Regions from separate parts of the Anaerobacillus sp. ABR4_321 genome, predicted to be linked through region 2. Evidence: riboswitches for the same ligand, from Rfam matches in the RefSeq annotation. Region 2 holds a riboswitch; the other holds the start of a gene.
What was found. A riboswitch is a leader RNA that binds a small molecule or an ion and turns the genes downstream of it on or off. The one in region 2 is predicted to bind S-adenosylmethionine.
Positions count from the first base shown of each region.

Region 1: linked by a shared signal. The riboswitch ahead of msrA (peptide-methionine (S)-S-oxide reductase MsrA) and the one ahead of metX (homoserine O-acetyltransferase MetX) in region 2 are both predicted to bind S-adenosylmethionine.

Region 1 covers NZ_JBSWTK010000001.1:2,662,976-2,674,720, forward strand. Annotated here, with positions in the region: gene argC (N-acetyl-gamma-glutamyl-phosphate reductase) at 1-610, opposite strand, end outside; gene ACXADT_RS13815 (DNA topoisomerase III) at 1,171-3,327, opposite strand; gene ACXADT_RS13820 (DUF2553 family protein) at 3,422-3,643, opposite strand; gene ACXADT_RS13825 (alpha/beta hydrolase family protein) at 3,733-5,970, shown strand; gene msrA (peptide-methionine (S)-S-oxide reductase MsrA) at 6,016-6,663, opposite strand; SAM riboswitch class I at 6,762-6,875, opposite strand; gene ACXADT_RS13835 (Na+/H+ antiporter NhaC family protein) at 6,959-8,362, opposite strand; gene fni (type 2 isopentenyl-diphosphate Delta-isomerase) at 8,437-9,471, opposite strand; gene ACXADT_RS13845 (glycosyl-4,4'-diaponeurosporenoate acyltransferase CrtO family protein) at 9,461-9,979, opposite strand; gene ACXADT_RS13850 (phytoene desaturase family protein) at 10,166-11,671, shown strand; gene ACXADT_RS13855 (carotenoid biosynthesis protein) at 11,689-11,745, shown strand, end outside.
Region 2 covers NZ_JBSWTK010000001.1:1,405,534-1,417,278, forward strand. Annotated here, with positions in the region: gene ACXADT_RS07325 (acetyl-CoA C-acetyltransferase) at 4-1,179, shown strand; gene ACXADT_RS07330 (acyl-CoA dehydrogenase family protein) at 1,210-2,994, shown strand; gene ACXADT_RS07335 (arsenate reductase family protein) at 3,205-3,564, shown strand; gene gcvH (glycine cleavage system protein GcvH) at 3,661-4,047, shown strand; gene ACXADT_RS07345 (YusG family protein) at 4,199-4,447, shown strand; gene ACXADT_RS07350 (peroxiredoxin family protein) at 4,475-4,981, opposite strand; gene ACXADT_RS07355 (TraR/DksA C4-type zinc finger protein) at 5,123-5,641, shown strand; gene ACXADT_RS07360 (toprim domain-containing protein) at 5,743-6,072, shown strand; gene ACXADT_RS07365 (thioredoxin family protein) at 6,143-6,460, shown strand; gene sigI (RNA polymerase sigma-I factor) at 6,801-7,556, shown strand; gene ACXADT_RS07375 (anti-sigma factor domain-containing protein) at 7,577-8,761, shown strand; gene ACXADT_RS07380 (TlpA family protein disulfide reductase) at 8,881-9,300, opposite strand; SAM riboswitch class I at 9,466-9,575, shown strand; gene metX (homoserine O-acetyltransferase MetX) at 9,657-10,730, shown strand; gene ACXADT_RS07390 (O-acetylhomoserine aminocarboxypropyltransferase/cysteine synthase family protein) at 10,734-11,745, shown strand, end outside.

The DNA of each region.
Region 1 (11,745 bases), 1.3 Mb from region 2:
TATAAGCCGATATGTTCTCGTTAACTTCAGAATAATGTGTTGTTTGGCTAATCTTTCGTCCTGCACCAGATAACCCTGATTTGCCATCTATGATTAACGTAGCCGGGTTACCCCACTTTCGTTTTAGGACTGGCAGAATACCAAGTAAGGTCGCAGTCGGATAACAGCCTGGGTTCGCAATTAAAGCTGCTGTGGAAATGTCTTCACGATAGAATTCCGGCAAACCGTACACGGCTTTATTTAACACCTCTTTTGGTGGTGATGTATGTTTATACCACTCTTCGTATGTTCCTTCACCCTTCAATCTGAAATCTCCAGATAAATCGATACACGGAACACCTAATTTGAGCAACGTTGGGATAGACTCAGAGCTAACACCGGCAGGAGTAGCAAAAAAGACGACGTCTACCTTACTGGCAAGCTCCTCACATTGAAGGGAATCGAACTCCTCTATGACAAGATCTTTAAGATGTGGAAACACTTCTTCTACTCTCATTTCTGTATTCGATGGAGATACGATCGTATCAATTTTTATGTGCGGATGTTGAAGCAATATTCGTATCAATTCTAGTCCGCTATATCCACTTGCACCTACAATACCTGCTTTCACTACTTCAACTCCCTTAAATCTTTGTTATTGAATGATTATACATACACAAGAATATATATACAATAGGTTTTTAGATATTTTAAAAATTATTTTATAAACAATAAAAAAGCACGCCCCTCGATGAGGAGCGTGCTTCAATTTGTAGAAAACCTGACGTATGATGATCCCAATGACGTAGGAGCAAGAATACCTCATGCTTTCCTATGGACGAATGCCCGAGCATCAAAGGGGACAAAAACCGTCCCCTGCGTGTCTAGAACGCCCGTTGGACCACGGGAGTTATGAGGTATTCGCTCCTACTAAAAAACATTCAAACCATATATACTTTCCGAACGATTATTCTTACAAAACATATCAATTCAATTAACTTCTTAATTTGGATAATTAACCTTGCGAGAACGAGGTGCGGAAGACTTCTCGATTCAAGCGAGACGAGTGTGAGGTTGCTCACCGTCCATTGGAAAGGGGCGTTCGCAATTCACTCCTATTCCTTTAGACATACCTCTATAGAATTTATCAATAGCCTGAAGCACCCCCCCTCGAAAAGGAGCGTGCTCATGTTATTTTCTATCAAACTCGAAAGTTAGTTTCTTATCAGCCGCATTCCATACCAATGCAGCGTCAAAAGATCCTTTCTTGCCTTTTAACCCTTTTATTATATTCGATTTACCATCTTTAAGTATTTTCTTGGCATTTGTTTGTGAAACTTGTTTTCCAAGGATTCGTTTTGATAACGTAAATGGGCATTTGTTCTTGGAATAACCGCTACATCCATATAATTTCCCTTTATCAATAACATCCGCGCCACATAGTGGACACCTTCCAACCTTTTTTCCAAGAGCTTTCTTTGAAGTTGTCGAGGGTTCGATTGTAATTCCTTTTGTATCCCATGACTCTGAAGATCGAATCGCATCTTCTGTTAATTTTGCAGCTAGCTTCTTAACTGATTCCATGAAAGCTTGAGGTGAAGCGTGTCCACTTCCGATCTCTTTTAACCTCTGCTCCCATTTTGCAGTCATTTCTGGACTTGCAAGTACTGCTTCCCCGATCGAGTCGATGAGTAATATTCCTTTTTCCGTTGCTGAAACCTGGTTTTTGACGACTTCGATATATTTTCGATCTTTCAGCATCGTTATTATGCCCGCACGGGTGGCTTCCGTTCCAAGCCCTTCTGTGTCTTTAAGCACTTTTTCTAACGATTCATCTTCAAGATGTTTTCCTGCTGTTTTCATCATCGTAATGAGCTGACCCTCTGTAAATCGTTTTGGAGGCTGCGTTTTGCCCTCTACTACATCCATAGATAATACAATCCCAGCCTGCCCTTTGTCGATTTGAGGTAGAACTTCGTCTTTTTGCGTTGAGTTTATGACCTTATGCCATCCTTCTTGAACTTTCACTTGTCCCTTAGATACAAATTCTGCACGATCATCTACTAAAGTCGTTAATGTCGTATAATCGACGATTGCGACATCTTCATGTGCAGCGAGTAAGCTTCTTGCGATAAGGTCATAGATTTTTGACTCCTCACCAGATAGCTTTTCTAGTTTAGGAACCTGCTCCGTTGGAATGATCGCGTAGTGATCACTCACTTTTGAGGCATTCACATATCGCTTATCGTTCATGATGGATTGTTTTGCTAATGGAAAAAACTCTTTATATGCGTCTTGCTTCTGGAGTTTAGAGAGAATTGACGGAAATTCTGCAGCTTCCTCTGTCGTTACAAAACTCGAATCACTTCGCGGGTACGATATCATCCCTTTTGTGTAAAGTTTCTGTGCGATATCGAGTGTTTTTTTCGGTGAGAACTTATACTTCTTGTTCGCTGCAGATTGGAGTGACGATAACTGAAATAGATAAGGAGGTTTATATTGTTTCCTTTCTTTTTTTACATCACTGGCCCGGCATGGTTTATTGAGACAAAAAGAGGCGATCGCATTAGCCATCTCCGGAGTATCGATTCTCGTCTTATCTTCTTTTATCCACTTTCCGACTACCTTTTGACCATTGTAATTGAATGTCCCTTTAACTTCCCAAAACGGTTCAGATTTGAAGTTTGCGATCTCTTTTTCACGCTTAACAACTAAAGCTAAAGTTGGCGTTTGAACTCTTCCAGCTGAAAAGACATCCTGGATTCCTTTCTGTTTAAATAAAAGTGTGTATGCCCTCGATGCGTTGATTCCAACGACCCAGTCTGCGCAAGAACGTGCATAAGCTTCGAAATACAAGTTCCGTGTATCACTTTCACTCCGTAAAGTTCTAAACCCTTCTTTAACAGCTTTTTCCGTTAAAGATGATATCCATAGTCGCTTCATCGGTTTTTTGCTGCGAACCTGATTCAAGATCGTCCTCACGATCAACTCACCTTCGCGACCGGCATCACCTGCATGAATAATGGATCCTACGTCTTTCCTATGTACGATGTCTTTTATGACATTGAATTGCTTCCATTTACTTTTTGTAACTTGATATTGAAATTGCTCTGGAATCATCGGTAAAGTCTGTAACGACCATTGCTTCCATTCTGACTTATAGGTTTCAGGAGGGACTAATTCGCAGAGATGTCCTACTGCCCACGTTACATAAGCACCACCCGGAAAATCAGGTGTAGGTTTAATGTAGATGTATCCTTGTTTTTTTTCAGAGGGATAAGGAGCGGCTAATCTTGAGCCTTGGTCTGGCTTTTCCGCAATAATACATACTGCTTCCAATCTAAACATCCCTTCTTCTTCATGAAATCTTTCCTTATCTCAGTATAGCTTACCACGTAATCGTTGTGGGCATAAAAAAACTGCTGGAACGCCAGCAGCATTTTTAACACCAGCCTAAATCACAATCGAACACGAATTGTTTAATGTCTTCTGGTTCTTTTTCTAAAACATAGATGCGGTGATCTTCAACAACATATGAAGCATCTACTTGATAAACAGCTGTTTTGATATTGAGTTCACCAATTTTCACTTTATTTCTATAAAGATCGATGTTACCTTTATTAAGTTTTCCTGTAACAAAACTTGTGACCTCAATTCTTTTCATCCCATATCCCTCTTTTCTAATAAATATGACCTTAAACAAAAGTCGTCTTTGATATAATGAAGAAATGATACGAGAAAGGGAGGGTAACGTTGGAACAACAGCATGACTTCGAAAGACGCAGCACGGTACATAACAAACGAAATAAAATAGGAGTTTTTCTTTCTAAATTAAAAGTTCATATCAACACCTTTATTAGTCGAACGTGGAAAGGAGCATCCTACGGTGCATTGTTCATGACGATGTTCCTCATCTTTTCGATAGGTTTTGATTTCCATACTGGACTCGGTAAAGGAATCGATATACTCATCTTCTCCCTCCTTAGTGTTTTAGGTACGTTTGCCACTTTCTTTATCGTGAGACTCATAATGAGGTTTATCATCAAACTACCGGTGTTCTTTATATCCGCTGCAATCGTTTCGGTTGGAGTGATCATTTATACTCTCGATCAATTTAAAGCTTTTGAAAATATCCTTCCACTTGCTTATTTTCTTGCTGGTGCTGGCCTACTCATCGGTGGATTATTTGGTTATCCACTGGTCCATGGATTTAAGAGACCTTCTTCTATTTTTATGCTCGCGCTCGGCACCCTAATAACTGGAATGGTCTTCTACTGGCTTTTCACTCCAGGAATTGTTGAAGAACGGTTAGATGTTCAGCAGGAATCTTTTTCACCAGTAAGTGAAAATCCGTCTCTAACAGGACCTTACAATATTAAGACGTTTACATATGGAAGCGGAACTGATAAACACAGAGATGTGTTTAGAGAGAACGTCGATATTGAAACATCCTCTGTTAATGGGTCAGCACTAATTGGAGAATGGTCTTCAATACGTGAATGGTTTTGGGGGTTTTCTGATACGAACCTTCCACTAAACGGCAGAGTATGGATGCCTGACGATAAAGGGAAATTCCCTCTCGTCTTAATCGTCCATGGCAATCATAAAATGGAAGAATTCTCAGATGAAGGGTATAGCTATTTAGGAGAACTGCTTGCAAGTAGAGGGTTCATAACTGTCTCTGTAGACGAGAATTTTTTGAATTCATCATGGTCAGGTGGATTAGGGGGCGATATTAACGGAAGAGCATGGCTTCTCCTCGAACATCTAAAAGAAATTGAGAAGCTTTCTGAAGAAGAGGGAACGCCATTTTATAAGAAAGTGGACTTTGAAAGAATTGCATTGACTGGTCATTCAAGAGGAGGTCAGGCTGCAATTTTAGCTGCGAAGTTCAATCGCTTAGATCGCTATCCAAATAACGCCTACAAGTCGTTTGACTATCAATACAATATACAAAGCGTTATTGCGATCGCTCCGACTGACTATCATACGTTAGCTGATCGAAAAATTGAATTGAACGATGTAAATTACTTAATTCTGCATGGATCATATGATAGTGACCTGTCTGAATTTGAGGGAGATCGACAATTCAATGGCATCGAGTTAACAGGTAGTGAAGATGTGATCAAGTCTGCACTCTACATCGACCGAGCTAACCATGGTCAGTTTAATACAACTTGGGGTGATAACGATACTTACTTTCCATTCACTCTTTTATTGAACAAACAGCCTTTGATCAGCGGAGAGGAACAGATGCAGATTGCAAAAACATACGTTTCTGGATTTTTAGAAGCTACCTTGAATAACGACAACTCCTACCGACCTATGCTGGAAGATTACCGCTATGCGTTAGATTGGCTCCCTTCAACAACGTACATTAGTAAATATGAAGATACTTCTTATCATATTTTTAGTACATTCGAAGAGGATGTTGATGTCAATACAGCTTCGACCCCTTATATTGAATTGCAAGGAAACGGCCTATTGCAATGGTATGAAGGTGAATTAGACTATAGAAGAAATAAAGTGAGAGATAATCACGGCGTTTACCTTAAATGGAATCACGACTACTCTAGGAATGGTTCATACAAGCTTTCGTTTACCAAAGCGTTAGAAGATCCTTACGCGTTTAAGAAAGATAGCTCCTTAACGTTTGCAGCGGCGAATGTATCTGAAGTAGAAGAAGAAGTTTTTGTGGATTTCACAATAACAGCCACATCTGAAAACGGTGAATCTGCTAGTGTCAAATTGAGCGATGTGATGAGTATGCATCCTGTGCTACCGATTCAGCACACAAAAACGAAGTTCTATGAAGAAGCGCGATTCGGAGCCCTTACCGAACCGGTCCTTCAAACGTTCAACATACCGATGAGTACATTTATTGAACAAAACAACACGTTTGAACCAGATACCCTTACCTCCATAACATTTCAATTTGATCAATCAGAAAGAGGAAAAATATTCTTAGATCACATTGGCGTTAACCGATAATAAAATATAAGAGGCTTCCCACAAAGGGAAAGCCTCTTTTTTAAATTATGAAATTTTACAAGAAGACTGTCCACGCTTTGCTAAGTAGCTCTGATGGTACTCCTCTGCTTTATAAAAATTCGTTGCAGGAACAATTTGAGTTACGATTGGCTTCTTAAAACGTTTTGCTTCAGTAAGCTCGTTCAGTGCAAGTTCTGCTGAAGTCTTTTGCGAATCTGAGTTATAAAAAATAGCGGAACGATACCTAGTACCCACATCTTCACCCTGACGGTTCAAAGATGTGGGATTATGATTATCAAAGAAAACTTGGAGCAGTTCCTCATACGTAATAATCGCTGGATTATATTCGATAAGCACCGCTTCAGCATGACCAGTAAGTTCTTTATATACTTCTTCATAAGAAGGATCGATCGTACTTCCACCTGTAAATCCTACTGAAGTAGACACGACACCATTCAGCTGCTGAAATAGTGCTTCTACTCCCCAAAAACATCCTGCTGCAAATACCGCTTTTTCCATTCTTTCCACTCCATTTCTCCAAGTGTTGTTGCTATTTTGAACAGCTTTCTCTGTATATACCTTCTCGAGCTCACTCAGAGTTAACATGTAAAGCTGTTTGCCTTGTTCCTTATAGATACCTTTTCCTAGAAGATGGTTGATTATCATTTGTTTTTTGTCTGACGTTTTCTGCAATTCCTTTCACTCCTTGAAGTAGTTTGTATGATGAGGAGTGCATATAAAAAACCCTCATCTGCCCGAACAGAAGAGGGTTTGGATTTACCGATCGCCTCTTCTTATTTTCCGACTTTCGCCGCAGGAATTGGCACGGTGCTCCCGTATAACATTTATAGGAATCCGTTGCCGAGGTATCAAAGGGCCAGTCCCTCCACCTCTCTGAATAAGAAGATCCTTGAAAAGGATTATTAAGTTAATGACAATATTAAAGGTTGTAACAGTAGGTGTCAATAGAAAAGCTTGCATTAGTGTGCTAAACGAACAAAGAAATTAAAAAATATCCGATTGCTGATACGCTAGCACCGATCAGTGCAGGTTTTAGCTTAAAGGAAGCATAAGCCATCGTGTTCAACTTAAGTATCTTGGCTATTGTATTCGTATTATCGCTAAGTGGTGACGAAAAAGCACCGAACGTTCCACTAGCAAACACAGCACCGATCACGAGTGGCAATGAAGTTCCTGTGGTAGCACCGAGAGAGACTCCTAAAGGCATAAGAATTCCCCAAGTCCCCCATGAAGAGCCAATGAAGTATGAAATGAATGCCCCCACCAGGAATAACACCGGTGGCACGAATAATGCAGGAATCCAGTTTAAGTTCTTCGTTACAAACTGAGAAAATCCTAATGCTTCAGCAGAAGAAGCAAGTCCCCAAACAATCGTTAGTAATACGATGACAGACATCATATCATTACCGCCTTCAATAAAGAACGTGACAAGGTTTTTTAATGAGAACCTCTGAAATAAATAAAATAGAAACGTTAACAAAACGGTTGTCATTAGAGCGAAGACCATCGCATCTAATACATCTGCTTCGATGAATGCCTGTACTGGGCTTTTGAACCCTTTCTCATACCCACTCCAATATGTGATTAAAAGCGTTAGGAAAATTACTCCTCCTAGTGGCAGCAAAAGGTTCATAGGTTTTGCCGGAAGATCTTTTGAAACAACAGGATGACAATCTTCCCATTTGTCATCGATTTCTTTCTCCATATTCCCAGCATCAGTAGCCGGGATCTTCGTATGATGAAAGAAACTTAAATAAAATCCGATGATAAGAATCGATATTGAGAAAAAATTGTACGGAATGCTTTGCAAAAACAATCTGTAGCCATCTCCCTCAAGACCCTGTCCTCTTAAAGAAAGGTCGACAACAGAGGACATATATCCAACGAACGCAGTCGCAATCGGCATTAGAACAATTACTGGAGTTGCTGTGGTTTCAATCACAAAGCCAAGTTCCTGAGGGGTCATCTTCACTTTTTTCAAGAGTGCTTTCATAATCGGGGCAACCGTAACGATGCGAAAGCTCGGAGCACTAAACGTCCCGAGCGTTGATAACCATGTTAAAAATAACGCTCCCTTTTTCGAAGTGATTTTTCCAGAAGCGAATCGAACGAAGCCTTTTATTCCACCAGTATATTTCATCATTCCGATGAGACCAGTAAACATGTATAAAAAGATGATGATTTTAATGTTGCTCTCATCTTTTAAACCACTCATAATAAATTGATAAAACTGCTCGAGTCCTTCTATAGGTTGAGGCTTATGTATGAATGAAGCTGTTAGCAACCCTGCTGTTAACCCAGGTATAACGAGTTTCGTCTTCATCGCTACGAGAATCATGACCAAGAACGGTACGATCGAAAGCCAATCCATTTTTCACTCCCCCTTTCCGGTTAGTTTGTGCTCGGAAAAGGGTGCTATACTAAAAACCGGAGTAAATTCTCCGGCTACGACTGACGAAGCAAATTTGTTTTTTTGAGTTGCGCAATTGAAGACGCGCCAATTCCAAACATAGCAGTTTGTAGTTCGAACTGAATTCGTCTCAGCTGGTCTAATAACGCTTCTTCACTGTCGTCTACTGCGCTATGAAGAAGTGCTCGGCCAAACCCTGCAAGATCAGCCCCCAAGGCAATACTTTTGGCGGCATCAACACCGTTTTTAAGACCGCCACTTGCAATGATCGGCGCGTGTGGGAGTTCATTTCGAACTTCGATCAAACATTCAGCGGTAGCGTTCCCCCAACTTTGAAACGCTTCAGCTGCTTGTTCTCTCATACTCTGATGTGAACGATAGCTCTCGACCTTAATCCATGATGTTCCACCTGCACCAGCTACATCAATAAAGCCTACTCCGCTTTCTACCAACCGCCTTGCAGTATCTCCATCGATTCCCATTCCTACTTCTTTAATCCCTACGGGAACATCGAGTGCCTTCGCGACACTTTCAATTTTAGGCAATAGTTCTTTAAAATTGGTATCTCCTTCAGGCTGAAACACTTCTTGAAGCGGATTTACGTGAAGAATAAGACCATCTGCATCAACAAGCTCGATTGCTTTCTTACATTCATCAATAGTGAATCCATAGTTTAACTGAACAGCTCCAATATTTGCGAAGATGGGGATCGTAGGAGCGTATTTCCTTACTTCGAAAGAATAAGCTGATCGGTCTTCTTGAATCGCTGCCCGCATTGATCCTACACCGAGAGCCCATCCTTCTCTTTCAGCTGATTTCGCGAGCCGCTTGTTGATCTCCCATGCCCTTTTCGTACCACCAGTCATCGAACTGATCAAAAAAGGCGAAGATACTTTTTTACCTAGAAATGAAGTTGAGAGATCGATCTCATCAAATGCAATCTCAGGCAGAGCTTGGTGTTTAAATCTAAACTTCTCGAGTCCGGTTGTAATTCCTTGGCCTTCTACTTCTTCAGTAAGACATATATCGATATGTTCATTCTTTCGTTTTTCTGTAAGATCATGTTCCATAGGTTTCAACGGTAGACCTCCTACGTTGTTCTTTTTTCTTTAATTTAGGTAAAAGTAGTTCAAGTCTGTTCCGATTGTACCGTTGAATCATGATGAAAGGGATATTTACAACGAGTGCATACCCGACCATAATCCAACCTACTAGAGGCGGGTTCCAGAAGAAAAATGATAGTGAAGGCGGTATTAGAATCCAGTGATTGATTTCCGCTCGTTTCGTTTCAACAATGAACTTGCTAACGTACGCAACCGTAAGCGCTTTAAGTTCTTTTTTTCTAAAGCCCCCTCTGAAAACGCCACCACCATCCGGTAAAATCGTTTTCCAATACTTGATTTTCAAACTTTCATATAAACTAGCTTCAAAGCTTTTTATACGATTCCTTACTATGAAGGACTCATAGAAGGAATCAGGGACTCTCAAACAGAAATAAGAGATACAAACATGTATGGCAAGCCACGCAAAAACGTTAGTTACGATCAAACCGGCAATCGATAGATGAAATACTTGCATGGGCTACCCAACTTTCATTATTTGTTTACAGTCTTTCATTTAAGGTAATAGTTCAGTCATACGTTTTAGAGCAGAGAACACACCAAGACTGTCATCTTACTTTCACAAAGGTTATACTTACACTATACAGCCGCATGTGAAAAAAGTCGACGTATAGACCTTATTTACACTGAGGAGGAGAAAAGTATGGGAAAAAAAGCAATTGTAATCGGTGCAGGACTAGGTGGATTATCTGCAGCCATTCGCTTAGCCGCAGATGGTCATGATGTAACGGTACTCGAAAGAAATGAACGACCAGGCGGGAAACTTAACAAACGTTCTGGAAAAGGCTTTTCCTTCGATACAGGACCTTCCATTCTCACGATGCCATGGGTTTTAGAAAGACTGTTTAAAAGTGCTGATCGAAATGTAAGTGATTATATGAAGATTACACGTATTGAGCCTCAGTGGAGAACGTTTTTTGAGGATGGTGCTGAGATCGATGTAACGAGTGATTTAGCAGTTATGCTTTCAGAGGTACATAAACAATCAGAGAAAGATTATTCGAACTTCCTATCTTATTTAGATTATTGCAAATCGATGTTTGACCTGAGCTTAAAAAGCTTTTATAGCAAGAGCCTTTCTGGAATACAAGATATGCAAAAGCTTCACTCGTTTAAGGACTTGCTCGCAATGGATCCAATGAAATCGATGAATCAGGCAACAGAAAAGTATTTAAAAGACAAGCATCTTCGTCAACTGTTCAACTTCTTTGTCATGTACATCGGGTCATCTCCATACCATTCTCCTGCAATTTTATCACAGCTAGTCTATGTGCAACTTGGGCTCGGAATCTATTACGTCGAGGGTGGCATGTATAACATTGCCAAAGGGATGTTGAAACTCCTAGAAGAGTTAGATGTTGATGTTGAAGTGAACACAGAAGTTACTCAAATCATGACAAAGGATAAGAAAGCGGTTGGCGTGAGATTATCTAGTGGTCATGTGATGGAAGCAGATTTGATCGTTAGTAACCTTGAGGGCATTCCAGCTCACGATACTTTATTGAAGCAAGAACCTGGTGCTGACAAAGTGAAGCAAGAACTGAAGAAGTACACTCCTACTGTATCAGGTCTCGTCCTACTACTTGGTGTCAATAAGACGTTCGATCAGCTTCAACACCATAACTTCTTCTTCTCAGAAGATCCTAAGCGTGAGTTTCAGCAAATTTTCGACGAGGGTGTTCCGGCTGATGATCCAACAGTATACATTGGTATTTCTTCTAAATCGGATCCTTCGCAAGCACCTGATGGGAAAGAAAATCTTTTCGTGTTGACTCATGTTCCTCCACTTCAAGCCGGAGAGAGTTTTGAAGAATACCGAGGGAGATACCGAGAAACTGTTCTCGACAAACTAGAACGTATGGGAATGGAAGGTCTCAGGGAATCGATCGAATTTGAATATCAATTTATTCCTGATGACATCCGTGAATTATATGGTTCAAACGGTGGTTCGATCTACGGGGTTGCGACTGATCGCAAAGTCAACGGCGGCTTCAAGATTCCTTCTAGAAGCTCCCTTGTAGAGAACCTCTACTTTGTCGGTGGATCGACTCACCCTGGTGGAGGCGTACCGATGGTAACATTATCAGGTCAGCTAACAGCTGATTTAATCGCTGAAGACCTTAAACTATCTGAAGAACAAACTGGCTAAGAAGGGATCTTCATTACATGCTCAAACTAGATAAAATCGTCTTTAATTTATTTCTATTTTGGTATGGATGTGGA
Region 2 (11,745 bases):
CGAATGAAAGAAGCAGTGATCGTGTCTGGTGCAAGGACACCTGTAGGAAAAGCAAATCGTGGAACACTTGCAGAAATGCGTCCAGATGATTTAGGAGCAATAACAGTTGCTGAAACCTTAAAACGAGCTGGTAATTATGATGGGGATATAGATGATGTCATTATCGGATGTGCGATACCAGAAGCAGAACAAGGATTAAACGTGGCACGTATGATCGGTGCTCGAGCGGGTCTAAAAGAAACCGTCCCCGCTATTACGATAAATCGCTATTGTTCTTCAGGATTACAAACAATTGCATATGCCTCAGAACGTATCATGCTCGGTCAATCTTCATCTATTTTGGCAGGAGGCGTTGAATCGATGAGCCTCATCCCGATGGGGGGGCATGTGATCAAACCAAACCCTTCTCTTGTTGAAGAAAAGCCAGAATACATTATGGGCATGGGACATACCGCTGAAGAAGTTGCTAGAAGGTTCGAAATCAGTCGAGAAGAACAAGATGCGTTCGCATTGAGAAGCCATCAGCGAGCAGCCAAAGCGATTAAGGAAGGCAAGTTCAGAGACGAAATCGTCCCTGTTGAAGTAACGAAACGCTGGATCGACGGCAATAACAAGCTTCAAGAAAATAAGGTTTTATTCTCTCAAGACGAAGGCGTTCGTGAGGATACTTCCCTTGAAGCACTTGCAAAGCTTCGCCCAGTCTTTAACGTAAGAGGCTCAGTTACTGCCGGGAACTCCTCTCAAACTAGCGATGGTGCAGCCAGTGTTCTTGTGATGGATAGAGAAAAAGCTGAGAGTGAAGGGCTAAAACCGATGGCGAAGTTTCGTTCATTTGCCGTAGCGGGTGTTGCACCTGAAATTATGGGAGTAGGTCCAATCGAAGCGATTCCAAAAGCTTTGAAGCTAGCTGGGCTGGAGCTTTCAGATATCGGAATGTTTGAGCTGAATGAGGCATTTGCTTCACAGTCCATTCAAGTAATTCGAAAGTTAGGTCTCGATGAAGACAAAGTAAATGTAAATGGTGGAGCGATTGCGCTTGGGCATCCGCTAGGCTGTACAGGTACAAAGCTCACACTAAGTCTTGTTCATGAAATGAAAAGGCGCGGTGAGCAGTTTGGTGTCGTAACGATGTGTATTGGTGGCGGAATGGGAGCTGCCGGAGTATTTGAACTACTATAATACATGATCAATTAAAGGAGGAACACCTGCATGTCTAATACAATGAACAAAACAGTCAAAGGCGGAAGCTTTCTAGTAGAGGATCATCTTGCAGAAGATATTTTTACACCGGAGGATTTTTCTTCAGAGCATACGATGATGGGGAAAACAACGGAAGACTTTATTGTGAAGGAAGTCGTTCCAGAATTAGAAAAAATCGAAAACCATCAATTTGATATCTCCCGTAAGTTGTTAGAAAGAGCTGGTGAGATTGGACTTCTTGGAGCAGATGTTCCAGAAGAATACGGTGGACTAGGCCTTGATAAAATCAGCTCATCTGTTATAACAGAGAAGTTCGCACGAGCACGCTCGTTTTCACTAAGCTATGGGGCTCATGTAGGGATCGGATCGCTTCCTATCGTGTTCTTCGGTGATGAAGATCAGAAAAAGAAGTATCTTCCTGATCTAGCTTCAGGAGCTAAAATAGCTGCATACGCATTGACAGAACCAGGTTCTGGTTCTGATGCACTCGGTGCGAAGACGACGGCTAAGTTAAATGATGACGGCACGCACTACATTTTGAATGGTGAAAAACAGTGGATTACAAACTCAGCTTTCGCTGACGTCTTTATCGTCTATGCGAAGATTGATGGTGAACAGTTCTCAGCATTTATTGTAGACAGTGAGCTTGAAGGTGTATCGACTGGTCCAGAGGAAAAGAAAATGGGGATCAAAGGTTCCTCAACGAGAACATTAATCCTTGATGAAGTAGCGGTACCAAAAGAAAACCTGCTCGGTGAAGCTGGTAAAGGCCACGTTATCGCATTTAATATTCTTAATGTAGGTCGTTATAAGCTAGCGGTTGGAACGATCGGGGCTATGAAGCGCGCGATTGAGCTTTCTTCAAAATACGCAACAGATCGTAAGCAGTTTAAGACGCCTATTGCGAAATTTACTCTTATTCAAGAAAAACTTGCAAATATGGCCGTATCCACTTATGCAAGCGAGAGCTCAACATACCGTACGGGTGGTCTTTTTGAGAACAAACTAGGAAACCTATCTGATGAAGAACAGAAAGATGGAGCAAAAGTGGCAAAAGCCATTGCTGAATATGCGATCGAATGTTCACTAAATAAAGTATTTGCTTCAGAGGCGTTAGATTATGTCGTAGATGAAGCCGTTCAGATTCACGGTGGATATGGATTCATGTCTGAGTATGAAGTGGAAAATATGTATCGAGATTCACGCATCAACCGAATCTTTGAAGGAACAAATGAAATTAACCGCCTTCTTGTACCTGGAACGCTTATAAGAAAAGCGATGAAAGGTGAACTTCCATTGATGGAGAAAGCTACTGCCCTTCAAGAAGAACTGATGATGCTCATGCCGCAAGAAATTGGGGATGCCCCACTTGAGCAGGAAAAGCATCTTGTTGCCATGGCTAAGAAAATTATGCTGATGGTTGCTGGAACAGCAGTTCAGAAGTATGGAAAGAGTCTTGAAAAAGAACAAGAAGTGCTGTCTAATGTTGCTGACATCATCAGTGAAATTTACTCGATGGAGTCTGCAGTACTTCGAACTGAGAAAGCGATCGATCAAACAAGTAGTGACAAACAGCAGCAAAAACTTCTATTAACAGAAGTTTTCTGTCAAGAAGCGTTCAATCGAATCGAAGCACATGCGAAAGAGACGCTTGTTGCTGTTGAAAGTGGAGATACGTTAAGAATGATGATTTCTGCTTTAAGAAAACTAACACGTCACACGCCAATCAACGTTATTGCAAAAAAACGTGAGATTGCTGCTAACATTTTGGAACAACAGCGTTATGCTGTTTAACTAATATTTTTCAAACCCTATTCTCTTAGATTCCCTCTTGAAAAAGAGGGATTTTTTTTGACTGAATTGGCAAGATAAAACTTAAGGCGAAAAAGAGGATTTACACCTTATATGACGAAAGATGTTTTAGGCACGTCATAATTTGTTGTAGGGAACTCGTATGGTACACTTAGTTTGTACTATTGAACAGGTTTACGAGGAGGAAAAGGATTGTCACTTACTTTTTATGCTTATCCTAAATGCGGAACGTGCCAGAAAGCAAAGAAATGGTTTCAAAGTAATGAAATTTCTGTAGATGAAGTTCACATCGTTGAAAATCCCCCCACAAAAGAGGAACTCGCAGTCTTAGTGGAAAACAGTGAACTTCCTATCAAGAAGTTCTTTAACACGAGTGGAAAGAAATATCGCGAGCTTGGAGTAAAGGATAAGATTGCTTCATCCTCTGAAGACGAATTGTTGGAACTGTTAGCCTCAGATGGTATGTTGATCAAAAGACCGATCGTTACAGATGGAAAACACGTAACGGTTGGGTTTAAAGAAGAAGTTTTTGACGAAACTTGGGGACACTAATAGTTGATTAATTAATAATAACTATTATAGGATAGTTATTGTAAATAATAATAAATACTTACCTTAGTTTAGGGATAGTTCAGGGAGGAATTACTAATGAATTTACCAAAAGATTTCCGTTACTCAGAAGAGCACGAATGGGTACAAGTACAAGAAGATGGCAATGTCCGCATTGGGATCACTGATTTTGCACAGTCAGAACTAGGAGACATTGTTTTCGTAGAACTTCCTGAAGAAGGCGACAGCCTTGAAGCTGACGAACCTTTTGGCAGCGTTGAATCAGTAAAAACGGTATCTGAGCTTTACGCACCTATTTCAGGAAAAGTCATTTCTATTAATGAAGACCTAGAAGATAGTCCTGAATTTGTAAATGAGTCTCCATATGAAAAAGCTTGGATGGTTGTAGTTGAGCCATCTAATACTTCTGAGCTTGATGAGCTTATGACAGCTCAAGCATACGAAGATATGGTAAGTGAAGACTAATCAACACTAAATAATTCCAGCTTTTCGAGGGAATAGTTTTTTCATCATCGCGAACCCTATTGAATGCTTGTGTTTCCATTTAAAGATTGCCTGTACTTGCAAATCTGGTGTTAGGTATAAGGAAAGACACTATAAAAAGGGGATGAATACGATGAATGATCAGTCTCGTCCTATGGAAAAGATCGACGTTACAAGCAGAGTCCATGGTAAGCTTGATCAAAGTTCGATGAACTTGTATTTGAACAAGGAAAAAATTGGTCGTATACTCTTCACGAATCAAGGCAATCAGTATGAGTTTGCCGAGGGCTTTGAGTTTGACCAAGATAAGATTTTTCAGTATCAGCGAGCAATGGAGAAAAACGGAAAGTACGTCGAAGACTGTGACCTCGGATGGTGTTAAAAAACCGGCCCAAAAGGGCCGGCTTTTTTATGCTTTGTTTTTTCGAATATATTTTATCGTAGTTAATAATCCATCTGCTGAAGGACGGCCGAATGGACTGGATTGTAGATATTGCGCCATCAATTTTCCTTCATCATCGATAATAAAAATAGCAGGCTCACCATGCTCGCCATGATCTTCATAAGGATCTTCTTCAGTATGCATGAATACTCCAAAGGAATCGATCGCTGCACGTTCATGATCTTGTAGCACTGGAAAATCAAGACCATGTTTTTTCTTCATGCTTCGAAGTGAATCTAACTCGTCACTTGCGATTGCGATTACGTGTACATCTAAATCGTCAAAAGATGAGATGTTTTCTTGTAACTCTTCCATTTGCTCGTTACATACTGGGCACCATTCGCCTCTAAAGAACACGAGCATATGCCATCTCTTATTGTCTTCCTCTAAATGTTTGTCTAGTTGAAAAAGTCCTCCCTCAGTATCAACGAGAGAAAATGTTGGTACACTCTGACCTAAAGATAATTTAGCCACTATACTCACTCCTATATCAATGTCTTATGTATGGGTTTCCACCTTCCTGTTCTCTTAAAACCTCTTGAGATGGTTTAACGTGCTCAAAGGTGAGGGAAAATAAAATATGGAAAAGAAAAAGAACCTTTGGAGGGAAAAATTATGACTTTGTCGAATCAAGAACTACAGGGATTTAAAAAAACCCTTCTCATCCAGAAAAAGGAAATATTAGAGAGAGGTGCAGCCGAGCATAATGAGAGTAATGGACTGGCTGAAGAAACGGGGGACTTAACTTCATATGACAATCATTTTGCAGACCTTGCAACAGAATTGGATGAACGGGAAAAAGAGATTACCATCGAGGATGCTGCGCGAGAACGATTAGAATTAATCAATACTGCCCTTGATCGCATCCGTGAAGGAAATTATGGGATTTGTGTCGATACTGGAGAAGAAATTGAAAAAGAACGTCTAGAAGCGATTCCATATGCGATACGAACGAAGGAAGCGCAAGATCGACTTGAAGATCGTAAAGAAGGAAATAGAACAGATACTGAAGCTACTTTTGCTACAGGTAGCGAAAGAGAAGATGACCGATTACGAACTGTAGATGATCTAGAAGAAGAACACGGAAATTCAACAAATGTTCCGTCATTAGAAGAAGAGCGTTCTAACGATTAGATTCAATAAGATTACTTTATAGAAAGTGAAACGATATGCCTTCTTATCCATATACTATAGTAAACGCAGTAGAGACGACAGCTTGAATGGAGAGTTGCGCCATGCATGATAAAGTGATTATTGTAGAAGGTAAGACGGATAGAGATCAGCTTCTTAGAATCTTAGATGAGCCTGTGGATATTATCTGCACGTACGGTACGATTAGCTTCGATCGACTCGAAGAATTAAGTGAAGAGCTGGTTGAAAAGGATGTATACGTGCTCGTCGATGCAGACGATGCAGGGGAAAAGCTTCGAAAACAATTGAAGCAGGAAATCCCTCACGCTGAACATTTGTATATTACGATGTTGCATCGTGAGGTGGCAGAAACACCATTAAATTATTTAAAACGTATTTTGCGAGCAGCAAAATTTAAAGTGATGACGGTATAAATACGATAGGGCTATTTCCCGAAGAGGGAGGAGTTCCCTCTTCGGTTTATAAATGAAGGAGTCTATAGATATGATAGAATTAGACAAAGAGGTTGAGATTGAAAGAGCCCAACAGGAATCACTTTCGATGCTCTTTTTTTATACGCCTTTTTGTTCAACGTGCAAAATTGCCGAAAGAATGTTGAGCATTGCTAGTGCAGCTAATGGAATGAAGGAGCAAACGTATAAAGTGAACTTAAACTACTTTCCTGATTTAGCGGAAAAGCTAACGATTCAAAGTGTCCCAGCACTTACGATTTTTGAAAATGGACAAGCGAAAGAAACGATCTTTGCATTTGAATCAGTCGTCCGCCTTAATACTTTACTCCTAAAATACAAGAAGCGTTAAATTTATTTGATGAATTTTGACCAAATGCACCATAAGTTTCTCAAAGCAAAAAGCGTGTCTCAGCAGGCATTTAGCAGTGTAGAAATTTGTTGAAAATTGTGCAATATTAATAATGATAAATTAATATAACAGACAGTAAAGAAACAGTAACATTGTCATTAAATTGTATTTTCGTTGCAGCTGATTGAGTGGTATAAATGAATAGAGAGTCGCCATTCGATTTTGTCGTATGGGGGCGAATTTTATTTTGCATTCTTTTTAATATTCAAATAACAAACATCTAAGAAGAAACCTAATAAGCGATCAATTTAAATTGACTGCAAGATGAGAGGTGTATGACATGACAACCATTTCAATCAGCACAAGAATAGGAAAATATAAAAGTAAAAATGACAATGTTACATTAGAAGATAAAATCGATCGTATCCAAAACGGCGATGAGTTTCTACGCAATAAGCTACTAGAAGATTATCAACCATTTATTAAGAAAATAACGTCAAAAGTCTGCAATCGATACATTAATCAGATGATGGACGAATTTAGTATCGGATTATCTGCTTTCAATGAAGCGATGGATCAGTATCAAAGAGGTCAGGGAAGCCGTTTCCTTACATTCGCAGATATGGTTATCCGTCGTAGGGTAATCGATTATATCCGTAAAGAAGCACGTCAAAATAAGTATATCTATCTCGAACCAGAAGAAGTGGATGAAGAAGGTAGATTAGAAGATAGTTTTGCTGAGCAGAAAGCAGCTCTTGACGTATATGAGATGGACAAGCAGCGAGAAGTTAGAATGTACGAAATTGAAGAATACGAGCAACTCCTGCAAAGATTCAGTATTACGTTTAAGGTATTGAGTAAGAATTGTCCGAAGCATATCGATGCGAGGGATAATGCGAAAATGATAGCAAAACTTATTGCAGAGGATTCTACTCTTTCAAGCTATCTTCTTGAAAAGAAACAGCTGCCTATAAAAGATTTGCTGTCTCTTGTCTCATGCAGTCGGAAAACGATTGAACGTAATCGAAAGTATATAATAGCAGTTGCATTAATTTATCTAGGAGGTTTTAATGCGCTGAAATCTTATATACAGTAACAGAATGAGGGGGCCAGGGGATGAAAAACGGGGTTATTATGGAGATACGAGGCAGAAAAGCCGTAGTCCTGACACCCGAAGGTGAATTTACAACAATTTTTCTTAAACGAAATCATAACTTATCAATTGGCTCTGAAATTAAACTAGCAAAGAAACCTGAGAAAAATAAAAAAGGTTTCTTTATCCCCTCTATGCCTACGATGGCAGGAATGGCAACGATCATCATGTTGTTTGTTATCGTTGCTAGCGTGATTCCTGTTCCGAACAATGATGCAGTTGCTGCATATGTTAGCTTTGATATCAATCCGAGTATCGAAGTAGGTGTTAATTCTGACCTGGAAGTAGTACAGTATCAGGCTTGGAATTCAGACGGCGAAGGGCTGAGTTTAGACCAGGATACAAAAAATATGCCACTTGCTGAGTTTGCAAATGTACTAATTTCTAAGCTCGAAGAGAATGGCTTTTTAACTGATCAGGGAAAGCTGCTTATCGTAGCGAGTAATGTTGAAGAAAACAGTCGTTATCAGAAGGTGAAAAGTAAGCTCGAAGAAACGATTAATGGTTTAAAAAACAATGAGGTCCTTACAGAACAGGCTGTTGCAATCACTACGATTTTACATGCGGATCATCATACCCGTAAGTTGGCAGTGGAAAAGGGTGTGTCTCCTGGAAAGTATATAACTTATCTGGCGGCACAAGATCGTGGAGTAACGATTTCTCTTGAAGATGCCCGCGACCTATCTATTAAGAAATTAGATTCGCTCGAAAATCGCGCAACTGCATCAGAGGGTAATACAGAACCTGTTGAAGACAGGAACGATCTAGATAATAAAATTACTCAGCTTAATGATAAATCAAATAAAGCGGTTGACAGCTCAGAGAATAAAAAAGGACAGAGTAACCAAAATTCTGAAGCGGTGGTAAAAGAAGAAAAAGATCCGATCGGTCAACTATCAAATAAGAACGAAAAGTCTTCATCTCAACCAACCGGAAATAACGATTCTGGTCGTGTGGATAAAGACTCTGAACAAAATGGGGAAAACAACGAGAAAAATAGTGGATCCTCAATAAATGATAAACCAAAAGACGATAAAGAAGTCAGAGAAGATAAAGAAGATAGAGAAAAAGATGATGAAGATGAAGATGAAGAGGATGAACAAGACGAGCGTGAAGACAATCGCTCAAAAGAAGACAATGATGATTAAGTAAGTGAACAGTGAGATTGACAGTTCGCCACGAATAACTTAGATTAACGCCATTATTTTATATTATTTTTAACAAAGCTAGGGAAATTTCCCTAGCTTTGTTTTAGTTATAACTTCATTCAAAGCATGATAGAAGGGAGGACTTTAACAATATCCAGGAAAGATGCCCTGTCCCCGAATGTTTGTACAACTTCGTGGTTCCTGTCTAAAAGGACAGTCGTTGGTACACCAGTGCACCCATACTTATCGTACGTATCTCTACCATTATCTTTTAATACTGGAAAAGGCAGATCGTTCTTGATAGCAAAATCTTTGCCTGCCTCTTCTGTTCTTTCACGTCCAGTCACATTTATTGTTAAGAATGCAAGTTTGTTTAAGTCTGCATGTTCATAAAATTGTTCTTTCATAGGTAGGTCCTTCATACAATCAGGACACCATGAAGCCCAAAACGTAAGCATAACCGGCTTCCCTTCATAGTCGGTTAATGAATACGTTTGATCACCTCTGACCTCTTGTAAAGAAAACGTAGGGGCTTTCACAAAAAGTCTCCTTTCGCATATAGTTTTATGGTAACCTTATCAAAAATCTGGTTCTAATCAAAATATTTGATGCGTAGAGTGGATTTGTATAAACTTTCAGAAAATGTTTGACACTAATGCATTGCCTTGCTAAAATAATACTCAATCAAAGTAATTGAATATTCGTTCTTATCTAGAGAGGCGGAGGGACTGGCCCTATGAAGCCCGGCAACCGTCAAACCATTTGGTTTGAAAAGGTGCCAATTCCTGCAGGTATAATGCCTGGAAGATAAGCGGAGCTGATTTCTATAATCCAGCCTCTCTGTCTTTCAGAGAGGCTTTTTTATATTCAATGAGCGTGATGGGAGTGATCGGAGTTGAGAAGAGAGACGGTATACGAGGACCAACGGATATCCATTGGCTCGTTCGTTCTCGAATCAGGAAAAGAACTTGACGAGGTTGAACTTGCATATGAACGAGTAGGACCGAAGGAAGCACCAGTCATTCTAGTCTGTCATGCACTAACGGGCAATCAGTATACGGTTGGAAGGAAACAAGATGGTTGGTGGGAAGGTCTGATTGGTCACGGTAAGTATGTAGATACCTCTGAATTTCAAGTAATCACATTCAACGTATTAGGCGGTTGTAATGGTTCGACGGGACCATTATCTCGTAATCCGTTTACAAACCGACCATATCAGGCGGATTTTCCATTCATAAGCGTGAGGGATATGGTTCATTCTCAAAAGCGAGCACTTGAAGCACTCGGTATCGATCGACTTCATGCCGTGATCGGTGGGTCGCTTGGAGGCATGCAGGTGCTTGAGTGGGGAATTCTCTACCCTGATGCGATGGAGCATCTTGTTCCATTAGCTGTGACACCATCTTTGAGTGCTTACGGAATTGCATATAATGCCATTTCAAGACATGCCATAACGACTGACCCTGAATGGAAGGGAGGGTATTATGATCAAACACATCCTCCCGCATCGGGGTTAGCAACAGCACGTATGATCGGAATGATTTCGTACCGAACAGATGAGATGTTTCAGAAGAAATTTGGAAGAAGGGTCATTGCAAAACCTGAAGATCACCATGAAAAGGCTCTTTACGACGTCGAATCTTACCTTCATTACCAGGGTAAAAAGCTAGTTGGTCGTTTTGATGCCAATAGCTATTTGTACTTATTAAAAGCAATGGATAACCATGATATTACCAGGGGAAGGGACGCACCGATTGAAGAAGTGAAGGCAAATGTTTTAGCAATTAGTTTTAAAGGTGATTTAATTTATCCTCCTAAAGATCTTGAAGCTTTATTTTCGCTTAAGGCGCGTTTTACGATCGTTGATACAAAGTATGGTCATGATGGATTCCTCGTTGAATTTGATAGATGGGGGCAATTAATCAAAGAACAATTACAAGAACCGTCAAAAATACAAAGGAGTGGATAAGAGATGGCAGAGAAGCGTTATAACTTAGAAACGATTGGCATTCATGGTGGTTTACAGGCAGATCCAGCTACAGGAGCGAGAGCACTACCGATTTATCAATCCAACGCATACAAATTTAACAGCACGGAACATGCAGCTGATTTGTTTGGTTTAAAAGAAGAAGGGTTTATTTATTCTAGAATTGGTAATCCGACGGTAGGAACGCTTGAAGAACGGGTTGCGGAGCTTGAAGGCGGAATTGGAGCCCTCGGTCTTGCAAGTGGTATGGCAGCCATCACAAACGCGATTTTAAATATTGCGAATAGCGGTGATGAAATTGTTTCTGCTTCTACTTTATATGGCGGCACATATAACCTTTTTTCAACGACGCTTCCTAAATACGGAATAAAAACCAACTTTGTTGATCCGAAAGATCCGGAATCGTTTAGAAGTGCGATTACTCCTAATACAAAAGCAATCTTTGCAGAAACGATTGGTAATCCAGGCCTTCACGTACTCGATATCGAGAAAGTGGCTGAAATCGCTCATGAAGCTGGCATTCCGCTTATCATCGACAATACCTTCGCAACACCGTATTTATGTAGACCGATCGAGCATGGTGCTGATATTGTTATTCATTCTGCGACGAAGTGGCTTGGTGGTAACGGTTCAACGATGGGAGGTTTGATCGTCGATAGTGGAAAGTTCGATTGGAATTCATCTAAATTCCCAGGCTTTATCGAACCAGATCCTTCCTATCACAACATCGTTTATGCAGAGGCCCTGCCTGAAGCAGCTTTCATCATAAAAGCTCGTGTTCAACTATTACGAGACACAGGCGCCTCATTGAGTCCTTTTAACGCTTTCCAAATCGCATTAGGAATTGAGACACTTCACGTTAGAATGAAGGAACATGTTGCAAACACGCGTAAAATCGTTACCTATTTGAAAGAAAACCCGGCAGTTGAGTGGGTGAGTTATCCTGAAGAAGAAAATCATCCGTCAAAGACCTTAGCTGCAAAATATTTACCAAAAG